One region of the Arthrobacter globiformis genome, then DNA from elsewhere that is predicted to be linked to it. Evidence: predicted binding sites of a transcription regulator. Region 1 holds the regulator's gene; the other holds the start of a gene.
The links. Region 1 encodes HrcA, which represses chaperone genes, less so after heat shock. Its sites were predicted from a motif close to TTNGCACTCGNNNNNNNCGAGTGCNAA; they were not measured.
Positions count from the first base shown of each region.

Region 2: the regulator HrcA is predicted to act here: its motif matches at 2,617-2,643, upstream of groL (chaperonin GroEL).

Region 1 covers NZ_JAUSXI010000001.1:3,271,354-3,277,300, reverse strand. Annotated here, with positions in the region: gene hemW (radical SAM family heme chaperone HemW) at 1-91, shown strand, start outside; gene QFZ33_RS15040 (DUF4870 domain-containing protein) at 194-613, opposite strand; gene QFZ33_RS15035 (DUF3097 domain-containing protein) at 743-1,597, opposite strand; gene hrcA (heat-inducible transcriptional repressor HrcA) at 1,809-2,822, shown strand; gene dnaJ (molecular chaperone DnaJ) at 2,881-4,008, shown strand; gene QFZ33_RS15020 (16S rRNA (uracil(1498)-N(3))-methyltransferase) at 4,011-4,781, shown strand; gene QFZ33_RS15015 (GerMN domain-containing protein) at 4,849-5,766, opposite strand.
Region 2 covers NZ_JAUSXI010000001.1:1,194,033-1,199,979, reverse strand. Annotated here, with positions in the region: gene QFZ33_RS05595 (ribonuclease HI family protein) at 1-705, opposite strand, end outside; gene groL (chaperonin GroEL) at 810-2,438, opposite strand; gene QFZ33_RS05585 (ABC transporter substrate-binding protein) at 2,739-4,013, opposite strand; gene QFZ33_RS05580 (cold-shock protein) at 4,013-4,216, opposite strand; gene QFZ33_RS05575 (LytR C-terminal domain-containing protein) at 4,375-5,013, opposite strand; gene QFZ33_RS05570 (DUF3263 domain-containing protein) at 5,063-5,425, opposite strand; gene QFZ33_RS05565 (uracil-DNA glycosylase) at 5,566-5,947, shown strand, end outside.

The sequences.
Region 1 (5,947 bases):
GCCCGAGGAAGCCTTCAGAGGCCGCCTGGTTCTCACACTGAAGGGCCGCCTGCTGGCCGACGCCGTGGTCCGCAGGATCCTGCCGGACTAGTCCCCAACCGAACCCTAACCTCGCAAGCTCGGGCCGGGCCCTCGCCGAGCGGCTCCACGTCCAGGGGACCCTGCGGCGTGGGCCCACCTTGATCGTGCGCGGTTACTTGATCCAGCGGAGGTTGTACTGGTACCGGTGCGGCTGGCCCTTGTTGACGTGGACACCTGCGGACACTGCGAAGCAGGTCAGCGCAATCCAGATGAGGGTGGCCAGGACGGCGAACAGATTGCCGACGACGGGAAGCAGCACCAGCAGATTGGCCACGAAGGCCGCAATCGTCGGCGGCAGCGTGAAGTTAAGGGCTTCCTTGGACTCCTGCGCGGTGAACGGGCCGCGGTCGCGGAAGATGAGGTAAATCAGCAGCGCCGGAACACAGCCGAGGATGCCGCCGAAGTGCGCCAGGGTGGCCCACTGCCGGTCCTCGCTGGCGGTCAGCGGAAGCGCATTGGCCGGAACGCCATGGTACTGGGGCAGGTCCTGGCCGGACTTTGTGTCCCTGCGGTCGCGAGCGTCTTCTGCCACGGTGTCTTCCTTAAGCTTGCGTTGGTGCGATAGTGCCTTGGCGCCGGGGCCGCGGTGCGGTGGTGCCGTACCAAGGATACCGGGCCGTAGGGGCAATAGCGGGCGGAACGCCGAATAGCGGGGCTGTGGCTACGGAACTGTGAGGAAATCGATGACCTCTTCCACCCGGCCCAGGAGGGCGGGCTCAAGGTCGGCGTAGGTGCGCACGGCGCCGAGAAGTTTTTGCCAGCCGAGGCCGATGTCCTCCTTGGTCTCGTGCGGCCAGCCGAAGGCGGTGAGGATGCCGGTTTTCCAGTCAGTGCCGCGCGGCACCACAGGCCACTGCGGAATGCCCAGTACCGACGGCCGGATCGCCTGCCAGACGTCGACGTACGGGTGGCCTACTATCAGCACGTTTCCGGCGGCGCCGGGGGAGGCCATCACGGCGTCGGCGATTCTGGACTCCTTGGAATCCGGGACCAGGTGGTCCACCAGAACGCCCAGCCTGCGGCCGGGGCCGGGACGGAAGGAGGCAACGGCCGCTGCCAGGTCATCGATGCCGTGCAGGGGCTCGACGACGATCCCCTCCACCCGGAGGTCATCGCCCCAGACTTTTTCCACGAGTTCGGCATCATGCTTGCCTTCAACCCAGATCCGGCTGGCCTTAGCCACCTGGGCGCGCTGCCCTTCCACCCGCACCGAGCCCGACGCCGTCCGTCCAGCCGTGCCCGATCCCGCGGGCTTCGCCTTGGGCGCCGGAGGCATCAGGCGGATCGGCTGGCCGTCCAGGAGGAATCCGAAACCAAGCTTAAAGGACCGGGATTTTCCCCGGCGGTCTTCGAGCGCCACCACGTGCATGCCGCCGGATTTCTCCACCCGAATCACTGCGCCCACCCAGCCGGACTGGACGTCCTCGAGAACCATGCCGCGCTCCACCGGCACCTCGGGCAGGCTGTTCTTGGCAGGCGCTGCGATCTCCTGCGGGCCCCAGGTCTGGTACTGCATTCGTTCACCGCTTTGCACTAGGACGGAGCCGCTCCGGCCGCGGGCATGCCGCCGGGGGACAGTCGCCCGGAATTTCGCCCGGAGCGGTACCAATGCTAACAACGCGGTGACTCATATTAGACTTGTTAGCACTTAGGCATGTCGAGTGCTAACTACAGCGTTTGCGGGCAGGATTAAGCCCGGCGCGGTTACGGCCAAAAGGAGGTGGACTGTGAGCGAACCACGGAAGCTTGAGGTGCTGCGCGCCATCGTGGAGGACTATGTCCATTCCCGCGAACCCGTCGGCTCCAAGGCCCTGGTGGAACGGCACCATCTGGGCGTTTCCAGCGCCACCATCCGCAACGACATGGCGGCACTGGAGGATGAGGGCCTCATCACGGCCCCGCACACCAGTGCAGGCAGGATTCCCACGGACAAGGGTTACCGCTTGTTCGTCGACCAGATCTCGGCGGTCAAGCCGCTCTCCCCGGCGGAGAAGCGTGCCATCCAGACCCTGCTCGAGGGGTCCGAGGACCTCGACGACGTCCTGGACCGGACGGCCCGGCTCCTGTCCCAGCTGACCAACCAGGTCGCCGTCGTGCAGTACCCGCACCTGAGCCGGGCCGTGGTCCGGCACATCGAATTTGTGCTGCTGGCACCGCGGAAGGTGCTGATCGTGCTGATCGCAGACTCCGGCAAGGTTGACCAGCGCGTCGTCGACGCCGGGCAGGACCTGTCAGACGACACTCTTGCCACCCTGCGCACCCGGTTCATGACCGGTGTGGGCGGAACGCCGGTGGCCATCCTGCCCCAGCACCTGGCCTCCGTCGTGGCCGGCTGCACGCCGGCCGAGCGCCCCGTTGCCATGGCCCTCGGCAAGGGGCTGGAGGGCCTGGCGCACAACAGCCGGGAGGACCGGATGGTCCTGGCCGGAACAGCCAACCTGGCGCGGTCCAACGTTGACTTCCCACTCAGCATCGGACCCGTGCTGGAGGCCCTCGAGGAGCAGGTGGTGATGCTGCGGCTCCTGAGCGACATGGCACAGGACCCCCGGGGCGTGGCCGTCAGCATCGGCCGCGAAAACCCCTACGACGGGCTGGCCGAGGCGTCGGTGGTGGCCACCGGCTACGGCCCCGACGCCACCGCCAAGGTGGGCATCCTTGGCCCCACCCGGATGGACTATCCCACCACCATGGCCGCCGTGCGCGCGGTGGCCCGCTACCTTTCGAGGATTCTGGGCCCGTGACCGCACGCGCCGGACATCCTTTGACCACAGGCAGTACAACCAGGAAGAGAAACGAACTTTGAGCAGCCACTACGACGTTCTTGGAGTCTCCGCGGAAGCCACCGGCGAGGAGATCAAAAAGGCCTACCGCAAGCTGGCCCGCTCGCTTCACCCGGACGTAAACCCCGGGGAAGACGCCGCCGAACGGTTCAAGGCCGTCACCCACGCCTACGAGGTGCTGTCCGATCCGCAGAAGCGCAGGGTCTACGACACCACCGGCAACGAGAACGGCACGGACAACGGCTTTGGCGGCGGCGGCTATGCCGGCCAGGGCTTCGCGTTCCAGGACATCTTCGACACCTTCTTCGGCGCCGGCGGCACCTCCGGCCCCGCGTCCCGCGTCCGCCGCGGCCAAGACGCGCTCATCAGCGTGCGGATCGACCTGCGCGATGCCGTCTTCGGCGTCAACAAGAAGCTGGAAGTGGACACGGCCGTCACCTGCCCCACCTGCGAAGGGTCCTGCTGCCGCGAGGGCAGCCACCCGGAACGCTGCGACATCTGCGGCGGCAGCGGCCAGGTGCAGCGGGCGGTCCGTTCCATCCTCGGCCAGGTCATGACCGCCGCCCCCTGCGGCTCGTGCGAGGGCTTCGGCACCGTCATCAAGGACCCCTGCAACGAGTGCAGCGGCCAGGGCCGCATCCGCAGCCGCCGCTCCCTGACCATCAAGGTCCCGGCCGGTGTGGCCACCGGAACGCGGATCCAGCTCTCCGGCCAGGGCGAGGCCGGCCCAGCGGGCGGGCCGTCCGGCGACCTCTACGTGGAAATCCGCGTCAACAACGACCCCACGTATGTCCGCGAGGGCGACGATCTCCACGCGACACTGAACATTCCCATGACCGCCGCTGCCCTCGGCACGGAGCTGAGCCTGGAAACCTTCGACGGCAAGCAGGAGATCGACGTCAAGGCGGGCACGCAGTCCGGCGAGATCATCACCCTCCGCGGCCTCGGCGTCACCCACCTGCGCGGCTACGGCCGCGGCGACCTCAAGGTCCATCTGCAGGTGGAAACGCCGTCCAGGCTCGACCCGGCCCAGGAGGATTTGCTCCGGCAGCTGGCCAAGCTCCGCGGCGAGCAGTTCTCCGAGGGAAAGCTCGCGGCCGGCGGTGGCGTCTTCGCCAAGTTGCGGGACCGCCTCGGTAACCTGTAGCGGTGAGCAACCCCGTCTTCTTCACCCCGGCCGGCGCGCTGGACAGCACTGTTCCCGGTTCGCTGTTCGTCCTGGACGGTGCCGAGGCCCGGCACGCGGTCACCGTGAAGCGCCTGGCAGTGGGCGAGCAGGTTGACATAGCCGACGGCGCCGGCAAACGCATCACGGGAACCGTGACGGAAGCTGCCCCCGCCGAGCTGACGGTTCAATGCACCTCCGTCAGTGTGGAACCGCGGCCGGACATCCGCCTCGTTCTCGTGCAGGCCCTCGCCAAGGGTGACCGGGACGAGTTGGCGATCGAAACCGCCACCGAGCTGGGCATCGACGCGGTGATTCCATGGCAGTCGGAACGCTCCATCGTCCGCTGGAAGGGTGACCGGGCGGCCAAGGCGCACGGCAAATGGCAGTCGGCCGTCACGGCCGCCGCCAAGCAGGCGCGCCGCGCCTGGATCCCCGAGGTGAGGCCCGCCGTCGACACCCAGGCGCTGGCCAAGGAAGTGGCGGACGCCGGCCTTGCCGTGATCCTGCACGAAGACGCGGTGACGCCGCTGCGGCGGGTCCTGGGCAAGTGGTCGGAGGAGCGCCAGGATGCGTCGGACCCCAGCGAGGTCCTCCTCATCGTTGGTCCCGAAGGAGGCATCAGCCCCCGCGAGGTCACCCGGTTGTGCAGCGCCGGGGCTATTACGGCACTGCTGGGACCGCACGTCCTGCGGTCATCGACGGCGGGACCGGCCGGCGTCGTGGTTGCCAGCGACGTCTTGGGCCGCTGGTAAGTCCAGGCTGCTGGTAAGTCCAGGCCGCTGGGAACTTCAGCCAGCGAACGCTTCGCTGAGGGGGCCGCTAGCGAACCGTGAACCCCCGTGAGTCCACGTTGAGTTCGTCCTCGGGCTTACCCGGGCCGATCTGGGAGACGCGCACCTCGTAGTTGCCGGGCGCGAGGTTGACCGTGATGCCGAAGACCCCGGAGGCGGCGGGATCCGCTGCGGCCGTGGCTTCCCCGGTCAGATAGCTTTCCTTGTCGCCGTTGTCCTGGACCTTAAGGATGCGCCAGTGGAGTTTGCCGTTGGGGACGGTGCTTCGTCCGGCGATTTTGACCCGTCCGTCGCCGACTTCGGTGCCCTGCTGCGGATCGATGATCCACACCGGTGCCACCATTCCGGCGCTGCGTGACGTGGGGGCACCGAGCTTCACGTGCTTGAACGCCATGTAATCGGTGTGCCCGTCCACCAGGATCACCACCTCGATCTGCTGGCCGGAGTCGATCAGGCCCGAGCTGGCCCCGGCGGCTGTCGCAGTGTAGACCAGCTGCTGGATGGCCCGCTGGGCCATGTCTGCGTCGAGGTTGCTGTTGAAGGCATCCGCGGAAACGTCCACGGTAATGACATTGGTGCCCGAGATCGACGTCGCCAGGTTCTTGGGGTTCTGCCACGGCGTGAAGAAGTCCGGATCCAGCGGCGTCTCCGACATCATGGCCCGCAGGGCCCGCGTGATCGGGTTCTCATCGTCCGGCACGTCGCGGAACTCGCGGTACAGGAAGACGTTGCTGTTGCTCCGCCCAATCCAGTAAACGGGCGCCTTGTTCGAGGACTGCGTCGTTTCCAGCGGCGCGCTGGTAGTGGGAACGCCGTCCGTGCCGGCGGCCCGGCGCGACGAGGAGGTCGGAGAGTTGGCCGATGTCACAGCAGGATCGGGATCGGCAATGCATCCGGAGAGCAGCAAGGCAGCCGGAAGCAGCGCCGAGAGCACTACGGAGCGAATCCGCGGTGCTTTCCGGCCCGGAGTTCCTGGCTGACTGATGCTGGCGATCCCTTCGAATGAGCAGTTGCTTGCGGGCACGCCCGACCGTTGCCGGCGGGCTCCTTTTCCAGCATTACACGAGACTTTGGGCCACACCGTGCCTTTCGGGGCAGGCGGCCGAACTGCAACGGGAACGATATGA
Region 2 (5,947 bases), 2.1 Mb from region 1:
GGGCGTGGCGCCTTCCGGTGATTCCGCAAACACATCGGCGCCCAGTTCGCTGAAGAGATCAGGCTCTCCGGAGCCGAAGAGAGCCGGGGTTTCGGACTCGGAGCGAAGCCTGGTGCCGGCTTCCGCGCGGGCGGGAGTGCCGGCTTCCGCGCGGGTGGGTGTTTCGGATTCAAACAGCGAAGGGATACCGCCCTCGCCGCGGCCCTCTTTGACGGCCCGCCGGCCCGTTGCCGGTTCCGCGTCGGGGAATCCCGGACCTGAGCGGGCGGCAACGCCCTGCTGGTAGGCGATGGCCACGGCCCTGGCGCGCTCGTCGGCGGCTTCGTTCAGCTCGTGCCCCGCGTGGCCCTTGACCCATTCGAACCTGTACTTCCGCCCGGCGAGCTCCCGGTCGATGTCCTTGAGGATGTCCACGTTCAGCACGGGTTTGCCATCCGCCTTGCGCCACCCTTTGCGCTTCCATCCCGGCATCCACTTCGTCACGGAGTTGATCACGTACTGGCTGTCGCAAAGTATGTGCAGGTCCTCGTCCGGGAGGTGTGCCGTGGAGCGGAAGAGGTCCAGGACGGCCATCAGCTCACCCTGGTTGTTGGTGCCGTGCGGCCAGCCGCCAGCCCGCCAGCAGTCGTCGTTCACGTACCAGGCCCACCCCGCGGGACCCGGGTTTCCCAATGCCGAACCGTCGGCTGCTGCAGTAATCGTCACCGAACCATCCTGCCAGACTGCGCGGAAAAAAATGCGCAGACAAAAAGTGCGGCCCCCTCGTGAGAGGGGGCCGCACTCGTGAGCCAGCTGGGAGCAGCGGGAGGCTAGAAGCCGCCCATGCCGCCCATCTCGTCGCCGCCGCCCATGGCGGGAGCGTTCTTCTCCGGCTTGTCGGCTACAACGGCCTCGGTGGTGAGGAACAGACCGGCAATGGAAGCGGCGTTCTGCAGGGCAGAGCGGGTTACCTTGACGGGGTCGTTGATGCCGGCGGCCAGCAGGTCGACGTATTCGCCGGTTGCTGCGTTCAGGCCGTGGCCTGCGGGCAGGCCGCGGACCTTGTCGACGACAACGCCGGGCTCGAGGCCTGCGTTGAAGGCGATCTGCTTCAGCGGCGCGTCGATGGCAACGCGGACGATGTTCGCACCGGTTGCTTCGTCGCCGGTCAGGTTCAGGTTGGCGAATGCCTTGAGACCTGCCTGGATCAGGGCAACGCCACCACCGGCGACGATGCCCTCTTCAACGGCAGCCTTCGCGTTGCGGACAGCGTCCTCAATGCGGTGCTTGCGCTCCTTGAGCTCAACCTCCGTGGCGGCACCGGCCTTGATGACTGCAACGCCGCCGGCCAGCTTGGCCAGGCGCTCCTGCAGCTTCTCGCGGTCGTAGTCGGAGTCGGAGTTTTCGATCTCGGCGCGGATCTGGGAAACGCGGCCAGCGATCTGGTCGGCGTCGCCGGCACCTTCAACGATGGTGGTCTCATCCTTGGTCACGACAACCTTGCGGGCGCGTCCCAGCAGTTCGAGACCGGCGGTCTCCAGCTTCAGGCCGACTTCCTCGGCGATGACCTGGCCACCGGTGAGGATGGCGATGTCGGCCAGCTGGGCCTTGCGGCGGTCGCCGAAGCCCGGAGCCTTGACGGCAACAGACTTGAAGGTGCCGCGGATCTTGTTGACGATCAGGGTGGCCAGGGCCTCGCCCTCGATGTCCTCGGCAATGATCAGCAGCGGCTTGCTGGACTGCATGACCTTTTCCAGGACAGCAACCAGTTCCTTGACGTTGGAGATCTTGGAGTTGACGATCAGGATGTACGGGTCCTCGAGGACCGTTTCCTGACGCTCGGTGTCCGTGACGAAGTAAGCGGAGATGTAGCCCTTGTCGAAGCGCATGCCTTCGGTGAGCTCCAGCTCGAGGCCGAAGGTGTTGGACTCCTCGACCGTGATGACGCCTTCCTTGCCCACCTTGTCCAAGGCTTCAGCGATAAGGGCGCCGATTTCGTCGTCACCGGCGGAGATGGAAGCCGTGGCTGCGATCTCTTCCTTGGTTTCAATTTCCTTGGCGGAGTTCAGCAGTTCGGCGGTGACGGCTTCAACGGCCTTCTCGATGCCGCGCTTGAGGGACAGCGGGTCAGCGCCGGCCGCGACGTTGCGCAAGCCTTCCTTGACCAGTGCCTGGGCCAGGACGGTGGCCGTGGTGGTGCCGTCGCCTGCGACGTCATCCGTCTTCTTGGCAACTTCCTTGACCAGCTCAGCGCCGATCTTCTCGTAGGGATCGTCCAGCTCGATCTCCTTGGCGATGGATACACCATCGTTGGTGATCGTGGGGGCGCCCCACTTCTTTTCGAGGACGACGTTGCGTCCACGCGGGCCGAGGGTGACCTTGACGGCGTCGGCGAGGATATTCAGGCCCCGCTCAAGACCGCGGCGTGCCTCTTCATCAAATGCAATGATCTTGGCCATAACGGCAGTAGTCCTTTCGGGACAGTCGTTAAGAATGAACCTCGTTGCGGTGCCCGCGACGGACGATCGTTCCTGACAGCCTCTGTACGCCGGCAGTCCCGATCTCACCCCAACCAGGTGTTTCTTTCGCTCCATGCACGGCCACTGACCTCGCTGGCGGCCTAAACCGGGCGACGAGTTAGCAGTCGATACGCAGGAGTGCTAATCAATAATTAGCACTCCCCCGGGGAGAGTGCAAGCAGATGTACTTGTTAATCCCGCGAACGGGTGGAGTATTCGCTGCCAGCGATCAGCCAGCGGTCAGCCGGCAGACCTGCCGGCGGCCTCGCTTCCCGTGAGCTTGGCTTTGTTGTCAGCTCCGTAGGTGAACACCATGTACTTGGCGGCCGTGATGTCTCCGTTCGCATCGAAGCGGACGGGCCCAGACTCGCCGTCGTAGTCAATGGACTTCCCGTCCCGCATGGCCGCGAGGCAGTCCTTGTATGTCGAGCAGACGGCCGGCTGGCCGGACGGCGAGGCGGACACCTGGCTGCCGGAAGTGCCGCCGGAGACGGAGATGAGCGTGCCGGCGATGGAGGCACCGGCGTCGTCCTCCGCCGCAGCGGCGGCCAGGGCCGCGAGGTTCACGGCATCATACGTCTCGGCCGCGAACGTCGTGTCCTTGAGGCCCGCATCGATGGCCACGAGCTCAGCCTGGAAGTGCGCCGAGGGGAAGACTCCGGGCACGAGGGCGCGCGCTCCCTCCAGCGATTTTGATCCGAGGGCGGACCCGTACTGCCTGAAGGCGGCGTCGCCCAGGATGAGTTTGTTGCCCGGCAGTCCGGCGTTGGTGAGCTCGGCGAGGGCGCCCTGCGCACCGTCCCGGGCCAGAACGACGACGGCGTCCGGCGCCGCGTCGCGGGCGGCGGCAGCAGACTTCTGTGCCTCACCCGCCTTGAAGCCGGAGACGGTGACGGGGTCCAGCCCGCTGGTCTTGGCGGAGGCGGACACTGCTGCAGACTCGGCCTGGCCGTAGGTACCGTCCTCGTAGACCACCGCGAGGCTTTTTGCTCCGGCATCCTTGGCGAGTTTCACCATGACGGGAGCCTGTGCGATGTCAGCCGCCGCCGTGCGGAAGTAGTAGCCACCGCTCTTGTAACTGCTGAGTTCCGGAGCCGTGTTGGCGGGAGAGATGAGCGTGGTCCTGGCTTTGGACAGCACATCGATGGCGGCGGGCGCCCTGCTGGAATCGGTGGGACCAATCACGACGTCCGCTTTGGCATCGACGAGTTCCCGGGCCTGCGCAGCGGTGTCGCCCCCGGTGGTTGCGGGCAGCAGTTCCACGGGCCGGCCCTTGTGCCCGCCCGCCGCGTTGATCTCCTGGACGGCGAGCTTGGCGGCGGCCAGTTGGGCGGCGTTCAGGAAGGACTGCGGTCCGGTGTTGTCTAGGATCAGCCCGATCCGCAGGGTCCCGTCGCCGCTGGCTTCAACCGGAGCCGTCCGGGCGTTGTCCCCGGACCCGGAGCAGGCACCCAGCGTCAGCACGACGGCGGCGCCCCAGACGGCAGAAACCCTGAGACCTAAGCGGCGTGCCACTAGACGGGCCGGACCTGTTCTGCCTGCGGACCTTTTTCGCCTTCGCCCACTTCCAGCTCCACGCGCTGGCCCTCATCCAGCGCCCGGAACCCGTCTGTTTGGATGGCCGACCAGTGCACGAAAACGTCGTCGCCTGAATCGTCAACGGTGATGAAGCCGTAGCCCTTTTCCGCGTTGAACCACTTCACGGTGCCCAATGCCATGATCCCCACACTTTCAGGTTGCTTCCGTAAGGCCCACGTCGATGTGTGCCGTGAATTACGCCTTGAAGCCTGCCATCACTCTATCGAGTCAGGCCCGTGGAGGCGCAGGCCAGCGGTCCGGAGCGGAGGCAATAGTTATTCAGGCGTAACCGGGACGGCTACTCGTAGCCGGGGCCCAGCACCACGGCAACGGGCGTGGGGAAGTCCGCACTCTCCACCAGCGTGGGGATGTTCAGCAACTCGCTGAGCGCCTCGGCGTTGGCACGGTGGGCAGCGTCCGAGTAGAAGATCACGGACTGCTGCTGGGGGGCGCCCTGCCAGTTGGCCACCTCACCGAGCACCCAGCCATCGGACTTGACCGTGGCACCTACCCGTCCGGCCAGTCCGGAGGTCAGTGTTCCGTTGAAAATGGCGACCGGCTGCGACTTGTCCACCGCTGCAGGGGCAATGGTTTCCGAGGTGGCGGGCTCCAGCGCGGAGGGCGGAGCCGGTTCGGAGGCGGACGCCGAGGCCGAGGGGGTCGCGCTGGGCGTCGCACTTGCAGAGGGCGTCGCCGTGGGGCTGGCCGACGCCGCGGAAGTGTCGGCCGCTGCGGCGGGCGGCGGCGTGATGCCCGGCTGGAACCCCAGCTGCGGCAGCAGGAGGAAAGCGATCAGGCCGACGGCGAGCGCCGCGATTCCCACGGAAAGGATGGGCCACAACTTCGGGCGGGACGGCGCTGAGACAGCGCGGTGTACGCCCTGCCGGGAGGAGACCTCAGGCACCCTGTCGAATTCGTCCCGAGCAAAATTAGTCATGGTGAAGAGGCGTCCTTGTTGGTTTTCGCCGGCAGTCCGGCACTAGCAGTTACGCGTCAGATCCAAGGCGGCGTGCAGTGCGGGCCCGCTGACGTGATGTACGTAGTCTACGCAATCTCTTCACGAGCATGGGGTCGTGGGCCAGCGCGTGCTCTGTATCAATCAGTGCGTTGAGGATCTGGTAGTAGTGCGTCGCGGACAGGTCAAAGAGCTCCCGGATGGCCTGTTCCTTGGCGCCGGCATACTTCCACCACTGCCGTTCCAGGGCGAGGATCTGCTGCTCCCGCTCGCTCAGCGGCGAGTCCTTGAGCTTGAAGTCGTCCAGCAGCGAGCCGCTCCGCAGCCCGTGCTCCAGCGCTAAATCCTGCCCTGAATCCGGCTCCGCGAGATGGTCCTGCAACGGCTCCGCCACTGCGCTCTCCTTAGCTGAATCCGGTCAAAGTACCTCCCCTATGTTACGGAGGAATAACAGCCTTGTCATTTGTGGCACGGCGGCACCGGCGGCTCGTTTCACGGACAGGGGCAGCGGGCTTCGGACAGCAGTGCGGGAGAATGGACACCGTGACGGAACCTGAACCGCTCTTCGACCTCGAACCTGCAACAGCGGGCGGCCCGGACTTTGCAGACCTTGCCAGGCTGCCGCTCGGCGAGCTGATGGCACCCGACTGGGCCGACGCCCTGGCGGGAGTGGAGGCCGAGTTGAGGTCCGTTCTGACTTTCCTCGCGGCCGAGGAGGCGGCCGGGCAGCGGGTGCTGCCGTCGGCGTCGAACGTCCTCCGGGCGTTCCGGCAGCCGTTGAACGGGGTTCGGGTCCTGATCGTGGGCCAGGACCCCTACCCCACCCCCGGACACGCTGTGGGGCTCGCCTTTTCCGTGGACGCCGGCACCCGGCCCATCCCGCGCAGCCTGGCCAACATCTACAAGGAGCTTGCAG